Linked DNA regions of Natranaerobius thermophilus JW/NM-WN-LF. The protein of the gene in region 1 interacts with the protein of each later gene in a pairwise test. Links are inferred from orthologs where the notes say so. Each region holds a gene or a part of one and is shown on either strand. Other genes may lie near its edges.

What was found. Proteins that work in one complex are often made in the same cells at the same time.
Region 2: the proteins of NTHER_RS12345 (region 1) and NTHER_RS00825 interact in binary tests that used the Escherichia coli proteins (3 or more experiments, as listed by UniProt). The link is inferred for Natranaerobius thermophilus JW/NM-WN-LF from one-to-one orthologs.

Annotation. Positions count from the first base shown.
Region 1 is NC_010718.1:2,607,088-2,611,118, forward strand. What follows is about bases 560-3,344. They hold NTHER_RS12345 (sulfurtransferase TusA family protein), read right to left. Parts: upstream 2,172-3,344; coding sequence 1,947-2,171; downstream 560-1,946. Other genes in these bases: NTHER_RS15390 (stalk domain-containing protein), read left to right, coding at 560-1,721; yedE (YedE family putative selenium transporter), read right to left, coding at 2,196-3,290. Also shown: NTHER_RS12335 (hypothetical protein), read right to left, coding at 1-108; more of NTHER_RS15390, read left to right, coding at 357-559; NTHER_RS12355 (DUF4097 family beta strand repeat-containing protein), read right to left, coding at 3,871-4,031. UniProt on the Escherichia coli protein: Involved in thiosulfate metabolism.
Region 2 is NC_010718.1:168,357-172,646, reverse strand. The notes cover bases 809-3,852. They hold NTHER_RS00825 (ATP-dependent Clp protease ATP-binding subunit), read right to left. Parts: upstream 3,531-3,852; coding sequence 1,086-3,530; downstream 809-1,085. Other genes in these bases: NTHER_RS00820 (protein arginine kinase), read right to left, coding at 3,561-3,852; NTHER_RS00830 (3'-5' exoribonuclease YhaM family protein), read right to left, coding at 809-958. Outside these bases: more of NTHER_RS00830, read right to left, coding at 1-808; more of NTHER_RS00820, read right to left, coding at 3,853-4,290. UniProt on the Escherichia coli protein: Part of a stress-induced multi-chaperone system, it is involved in the recovery of the cell from heat-induced damage, in cooperation with DnaK, DnaJ and GrpE. Acts before DnaK, in the processing of protein aggregates.

The sequences.
Region 1 (4,031 bases):
ATGCTTTTCAACTAAATTTTTGGTATTGTGAAGCTCTGTTCTTAGCTCCACTATACTGTTTTCAAGCTGTTTAATCTCCTGTTTTAATCTTTCAACGTTTTCCGTCATTGCGGATATCACCCCCATACGGGAAAACCATTAACTCCATGGCCCAAGCTTTCGTCATAATTATGCAGTCCTTATCCATGTTGACAAGTCTTGAGTACTTTTAATGCTATAGGATTACTCATTGAGGAAGTCGTCACGCACTCATGTGACTTTAGTCATAAGAGGTTCACAAAGAAATTATAACATGGTAAATTAATAATATTGTGCAAGGCTATCAGGCAATTAGGCAATGACTGGGGTGAGTGGCTATGAAAAAATTAATTTACGTTTTAACAGTTATAGCAATTATTTTTTATCTTGTTCATATAGCGAGAGAACCCCCTAAACAAGTAGATTTCAAAATAGATGGACAAGACTTAAATATAACAGTTAATCCAATTAAACCAGCTGACGAAGTCTTGATTCCAGCAAGATTTATATTTGAACCCCTTGGTGGAGAATTGAATTGGAATGGCGAAAAACAAATTACTTCAATTTCTTTTGAAGACAAATACATAGAGTTTCCCATCGATAGTAAAGAAATCACTGTAAACAATTCTAAAAGAAAACTGGCAGATCCAATAATATTACAAGAAAACAGGACCTACATTCCTTTGGAGTTTGCCCAGGAAGTGCTCACAGCTGAAGCCAGGTGGAACAGTGCTACAAATACAGTAGTTTTGGATATACCAGAAAAAGCATTTAACCGTGACTTTGCAGAAGTCAAAGAAAAGGTACAATCATACCAAAAGGCACGGGAAAAAAGCCAGGATTATACTACCGATCCAAAGGAAACTGCAAAAGAAGCTACAAATAACAAGAAAAATAAACAAGAAAATTCTGATCCTGTTAAATCTGAAGAACTAATTGCACATTTTATAGACGTGGGACAAGGAGATGCGATTTTTATTGAAACTCCTTGTGACAGCCATATATTAGTTGATGCCGGTCAAAACTGGGAAGGGGAAACTGTAGTCACCTATCTTGAAGAATTAGAGATTAATGAAATAGCCAAAGTAGTTGCAACTCATCCTCACGCCGATCACATAGGAGGATTAACTGATATATACAAAAACTTTGAAGTTGATGTGACTTATGACAGTGGATACGAACATGACACCCAAACTTATCAAGAATACTATGACCTGGCCAACAAAAATTCGGACTTTCAGATAGCTAGAACAGGGGATACTCTAGATTTAAGTTGTCTAGAAGCAGAGTTCATTTATCCGCCCGAGGGGAAAGGAGAGGCAGAGGAAGTGGAAGTTCATGATCTAAACCTAATTCTAAATATCAACTACGGTAAGCAATCTATCTTACTAACCGGTGATGCAGAAATCCCTGCAGAAAAAGAAATAATCGCTAATCACTCAGAATTATTACCAAGTGATATTTTAAAGGTTGGACACCATGGTTCAGAGACCAGTACCAGTGAAGATTTCTTAGAAATAGTAGATCCAGAAGCTGCTGTGATTCAAGTAGGAGAAGATAATAGATACGATCACCCCCATGATGAAGTCCTAAGTCGTCTTGAAGATAATGGTGCCAAAATTTATAGAAATGATTATCACGGAAATATAGTAATCACCATCGAAGACAGTAATTGGGAAGCCAATGTTGAGCCATGGAATTAGAGCTCGAGTTCATGAACAACGATCTCTCCATAAACAGAGAAACGTCAAAATAAAAAACACCCTGCTTTTGTCGGCAACAAGTCAACAAGCCGAAAGGCGAAGAAATCTAAAAAAGCCAAAACAGGGTGTTTTTATAATTCTGATTTCTATTCGTAGTTTTAAACGAATATTTTCCAGTTATTTCTTATGGTCTTTAAGACAGAAACTTTTATGAATTAGAAATTTTTACGACTTAGAAATCTTTAATACAAACTCTTCACCATCTTGTTCCACACTAACATCAAACCCTTTGGAATTAACAAATCTAGAAACATTTTCTTTGGCGATATTATTGTCTACAAGAACCTGCAGCTCATCAAATTCTTCTGAAAGAGCTTTTTTAGTATTAATCACGGGCTGGGGACAAGAAAACCCTCTAGCATCTACTGTTTTCACATCTTTCTCAGCCATAACAACCGCCTCCTTTAATTTCTCCTATTGTCGCACTTTTGAACTACTGCTTAAACCAATAGTCTCCATATTCATAAACGCGGTTACCAAAACAAATATAAATCCTATAATCAGTGTTATTATTCCCTCGGTGCTAACACCTTCGGGACTGGCAGCTACACCTAAATTGTGTGCCAAAGCGCCGCCGACTATCATACCAAATACGGCTACTGCTCCATCACCGTCACCGGATCCTGCCAAAATCAACTGTCTCAAAGGACAACCACCTAATAGAATTGCACAAATACCCACAAGAGCCATACCTAAAAAGCTAAGTAAGTGATCTGTATGGGCTACAGGCTGACCCTCAAAACCTAGTTGAAATTGCCCTGCAATCAAATTAAAGACTAATGCCACTATGAAAATGAATATAAAGCCAGTAAATAAAGTAAAGTCTCTTATTAGATATATATCCCTAATTCCGCCTGCCATACACAAACGAGAACGCTGGGCTAGAGCTCCACCAACCAGTCCCGCTATTAATGACACTACAATGGGAGCACTCAAGGACCCAGGACCTTCCTGGCTGAAAATTAGAACTCCCGGTGCCATAATAAGTAATAATAAAAGAACTACTGAAGTTAATGGTGCAATGTATCCTTCAAAAGAACTCTGCCTGTAACTCCTGCCCAGATTGAAGCCATTTTTCAAAAACTCCGTTCCTATTATTATGCCCACAATAAAACCTAGAAAAGCCGGTAAACTGGTTAGGTCTCCTCCTGCAAGCCTTAGCACCATTCTAAGCGGACATCCTAAGAAAATCAATGCCCCAAACATGATAAATACTGCCAATAAAAACCTAGTAGCAGTAGCTGATCCCGCTGTTGGACGAAATTCTCCATTAGCCTTAGAAATAATAAAAGCACCAAGTATTAATCCAATTACTTCCGGGCGTATGTACTGTACTACAGAAGCCTGATGCATCCCTAAACTACCAGCGATATCCCTTAAAAAACAGGCGATACAAAAACCCATGTTATCTGGATTACCTAGTAACACCAAACCTCCACCCAAAAGGCCGAAAACTATTCCTGTAATTATAATAATCCTCTTCTCGTTAATATTAATCCCTCCTCTCAAAAAGTTTGTGAAAGAAATATCTTCCAGTTACTATTTTAATTGATAGCTGATTATAATTGAAATTGTGTTTATTGATACTTATTATTTAAATTATAGCTTTTGTTTATATATGAAAACATAATTAAGACCGGGTCTTTTTATACAACCCGGTTTGAACCAGTCGCCACGCATTCTCGTGACTTTAGTCATGAGAGGTTCACTTAAATTTTTAAATAAAATTGAACTCTAGAGTTATCAACATTCAACGCTTCTCTTTTTGGCCCGCCAGAAGTTGAGCTCCTTTACATAAATATCGCACAAAGATCAAAACATTTCTCATCACAATCACCACAATGTTCTTCACAATTAATAAAACATTCTGTACCGTGTTCTAATTCAGTGCCTTCAACTAACATTCGCATTCTACTCACCTCCTTCTAAATTTTTAAATAAATTAAGTAAATTCACAATTCAATAGCTTTATATAGTTTCCTGGCTTATTTCCTGAATAGTCCAATTAAAATCCCGATTAATTCATTGTATACACCAAATGGAACGAATCACTTTAAATAATCTATCAACAATTTTAATTAAATACTAGTTATTTATTTCTAGCAATTTTTGTTGTACCACTAACAGTATTAATGTCTATACTATTCTCGCCATGTCCATATTCACCTGTTATAAATCTGTCATTTTTTCTTAGATAAATCGGGAAATCACTCCTGATATTTCCTGAAACAGATTCTTTCCGCAGTAAAA
Region 2 (4,290 bases), 2.4 Mb from region 1 along the record:
AAGCTCTACCCATTAAAGGATCAAAATTAGTCCAATTAAAGTTTTCTTCTTGCTCTCCAGTCTCAGCCTCAAAAAACAATTTATCAACCTGATTTAGCCGACTGCTAATCAGATCTCCATAAAATAAACATAAAGCGTTAAAGGTTTTTGGGACTTCTGGAGAACCCCATTCTTTCTCTCCGTGATGGCTTAAAATCATATGCCTAATCTCCACAGCCAGTGATTCGGGAAAATACGATAATCTATCAATTTTAGACCTTATCAACTCTTCTCCCAATGCAATATGTCCCAATAGTTTTCCTCTATCAGTCATTTGAAAACTAGGACTATTTAAATCATATTCGTAAATTTTACCTATATCATGGAGTAAGCTCCCTGTAACAAGAAGATCCCAGTTAATTCTATCTTGATACAGCTGATACATTGATGAAACTATTTTGATAACTTCTAAACTGTGTTCCGCCAAGCCCCCCAGATAATTGTGATGCACTTTCTTGCCTGCTGGGGCCTTGAGATATAAACTAAGAAGTTTTTGATCTTCAAATATTGTATTAAGTAGCTCGGTCAAGTATTTATTATTGATATTTTTGATAGTTTTTCGTAATTCTTTTTTAAGCTCTTCACTTCCTATAGAACTGGAGGGGACAAAGGGAGTCAGATCAATATCTTCAGCTATAGCTTCGATTTCATCAATTATTATTTGGACTCCTTTATATTCCTGAGTTTTTCCCTTCACCCAGACAATAGTATCTTCATGCACATAATTAGCTGTCTGTTCAGCCCGTTCCCACAAAACGGCCTTAATGGTGCCAGTATTATCTCGTAAGCGCAGTAACATAAACTTTTCCCCAGTTTTTTTCTGGGTATTAAAATCCATCATCTTTTTTTCAACGACTACAAAAGGAGCATCTATTTTATCTCCAACATTGATATCTTTTACAAATTGTTCTTTTTTCATTAGATTCACCTCCATTGACCTTCCACCATGATTCGACAAAAACTAATACTATTCCTTCAAATAGTCAATAAAAATAAAATAATAAAAAACGGGGCATTTGCCCCGTTTTTTATTAATATTTCATTAGTTACTTCTTTTTAAAGCTTAGTTCATTGTCTTCGGCATCGATAACAACTGTTTCACCGTGGGCAAACTCGCCGCTTAGCATTTTCTCAGATAAGACATCTTCTACTTGCTTTTGAATTACACGGCGTAAAGGACGGGCTCCGTAGGTAGGGTCATAGCCCTGCTCTGCCAAATGTTTTTTAGACTCTTCCGTAAACTCTAAGTTCATGTTAAATTCGGCCATTCTTTCCTTCAATTCTTCTAGCATTAGTTCCACAATGTCAGATAAATGTTCTTTTTCAAGTGCATGGAAAACGATTACTTCATCTACTCGATTTAAAAACTCTGGTCGGAATGAGTTCTTAAGTTCACTCATAACATTATCTTTCATTTCTTTATATGAATCTTCACTGGTTTGAGGTTTGAAACCTACCTTGCTTTCATTTCTAATTAAGTTTGCTCCTACATTGGAGGTCATAATTATAACAGTATTTCTAAAATCTACAGTTCTACCTTTAGCGTCAGTTAAGCGACCATCTTCTAGAACTTGCAACAATGTATTAAAGACTTCTGGATGGGCCTTTTCTATCTCATCAAGTAGAATAACCGAATAAGGGCGGCGACGAACTTTTTCCGTTAGCTGTCCAGATTCTTCGTGGCCTACGTATCCCGGTGGTGACCCTAGTAGTCTCGAAACCGTGTGCTTTTCCATATACTCTGACATATCTAATCTAATCATAGCATCTTCATCGCCAAATAACACATCAGCCAGAGCTCTGGCAAGTTCAGTTTTTCCTACCCCTGTAGGCCCAAGGAATATAAAAGAGCCAATAGGTCTTTTGGGATCTTTTAGACCAGAGCGTGCTCTTCTAATAGCATTTGATACCGACTGGACCGCCTCTTCTTGACCTACAACTCGTTGGTGGAGAGCGTCTTCCATATTCAACAGACGTTCGGTTTCTTCCTGGGCCAAGCGCTTTACAGGTATTCCAGTCCAATCCGACACAATTCTAGCTATATCCTCCTCAGTTACTTGAGCTTCGTCGGACAACTGTTTTTTCTCCCAGCTTTTTTCCATATCTTCTAACTCTTTTTTAATTTCTTGTTCTTTATCCCTTAATTTGGCTGCCTGTTCAAAATCTTGACTTTTAACTGCAGCTTCTTTTTCTTTTTCTATTTCCTCAAGATCTTCTTCCAGTTTCCTCATATCTGGCGGTGCAGTATTAGTTTTAAGTTTAACATTAGAAGCAGCTTCATCAATTAAATCTATAGCTTTGTCAGGTAAATATCTATCAGTAATATACCTGTCTGACATTTTCACACTAGCTTCAATGGCGTCATCTGTTATTTGAACTCTATGATGAGCTTCATAACGATCTCTTAAACCTTTAAGTATTTCAACAGTTGCTTCTTTACTAGGTTCATCAACGGTAACTGGCTGGAAACGACGCTCTAGGGCCGAATCTTTTTCAATATATTTTCGATATTCATCAAGGGTAGTTGCACCTATGCATTGTAGTTCCCCTTTTGCTAGAGCTGGTTTGAGAATATTTGAAGCATCGATAGCTCCCTCAGCGGCACCTGCGCCAATCATAGTGTGGATTTCGTCAATGAAGATAATAACTTCACCACTATCAGTTAATTCATCAATCAATTTACGTAATCTTTCCTCAAACTCACCTCTATATTTTGTTCCTGCAACCACTGCAGACAATTCAAGAGTGACAACTCGTTTGTTTTCGAGTATCTTGGGTACCTCACCTTCAATTATCTTTTGGGCTAAACCTTCAGCAATAGCAGTTTTACCTACTCCTGGTTCACCTATTAAACAAGGATTATTCTTTGTCCTTCTGCTTAATACCTGGATAACCCGTTCAATTTCCTTTTTACGTCCAATCACCGGATCTAGTTTGCCTTCTTCAGCTAGTTTAGTCAGGTCTCTTCCAAAATTATCTAAAGTAGGTGTTTTGTCTCTATTTGCCATTTTGGGATTTTGAGCCTGACCAAAATTGGCTTGACCTTTTGGCTGCTGACTACCACCAATTATTTTTAGCACTTCTTCCCGGGCTTTATCTAAGTCAACACCTAATTCTTGAAGTACCTTAGCGGCTATACCTTCTCCTTCTTTAACTAATCCCAACAATAAGTGCTCGGTTCCTATATAGTTGTGACCCATTCGCCGTGCCTCTTCCATAGATAGTTCAATTACTGTTTTGACCCTGGGTGTATAGCCCACATTTCCACTAACTTGTTCTTCACCCGGTTGTACTAAATTCTCCACAGCTTCTCTAACTTCTTCCAAATCAACTCCTAAGTTCTTGAAGGTCTGGGCAGCAATTCCTTCACCTTCTCTAATAAGACCCAGTAGTAAATGTTCAGTGCCTATATAATTATGATTTAGTCTTTTCGCCTCATCTTGTGATAGAGCCATGACTTTTTGGGCTCTTTGAGTAAATCTAGCAAACATACTATCACCCCGCTTTAAATAGTAATTTCCTTATTCTTGTTTATCTGTATTCATATTTATTCTTTTCTGTATAATTTCCGCTCGTTTGGTATCCCTCTCACCTGATTCTAGTTCCTTACCAGCTATTTTCTGTAAGTTGGCCGGTCTGATTAGAACCATTAGATCATCTAAAATTGTAGCATCTACTTCTTTTAATAAGCCCATATCCACACCTAATCTTACTTGGCTCAATAGATCTAGGGCTTCTTTTGTGGTGACAATTCTAGCATAACTCAACTGCCCAAAGGAACGTCCTGCTTTATCGGCAACTTTTAACTCACTATCTTCTTCTAATTTTTTCCTGGCTTGCTCTTCTTGCTCAACTATTTGTTTCGTAACTCCCAGCAAATTCTCAATCATATCTTGTTCAGATTGTCCCAGGGTTATTTGATTGGATATCTGAAATATGTTTCCAACCACTTCAGACCCTTCACCATATAATCCTCTGACTGCTAGGCCTACTTGCCCTACTGCTGACAAGATTCTGTTAATTTGACCGGTTATAGCTAAAGCTGGTAAATGTAGCATAACTGAAGCCCTCATTCCCGTGCCAACATTGGTAGGGCATGCTGTCATAAAACCCAGTTCTTCGTCAAAGGCGTAATCGACCGATTCTTCAATTAAATCATCAATATGATCAGCCATTTCAAAGGCTTTCTCTAGTTGTAATCCAGGAAACAGGCACTGAATTCTAATATGATCCTCTTCATTGAGCATAATG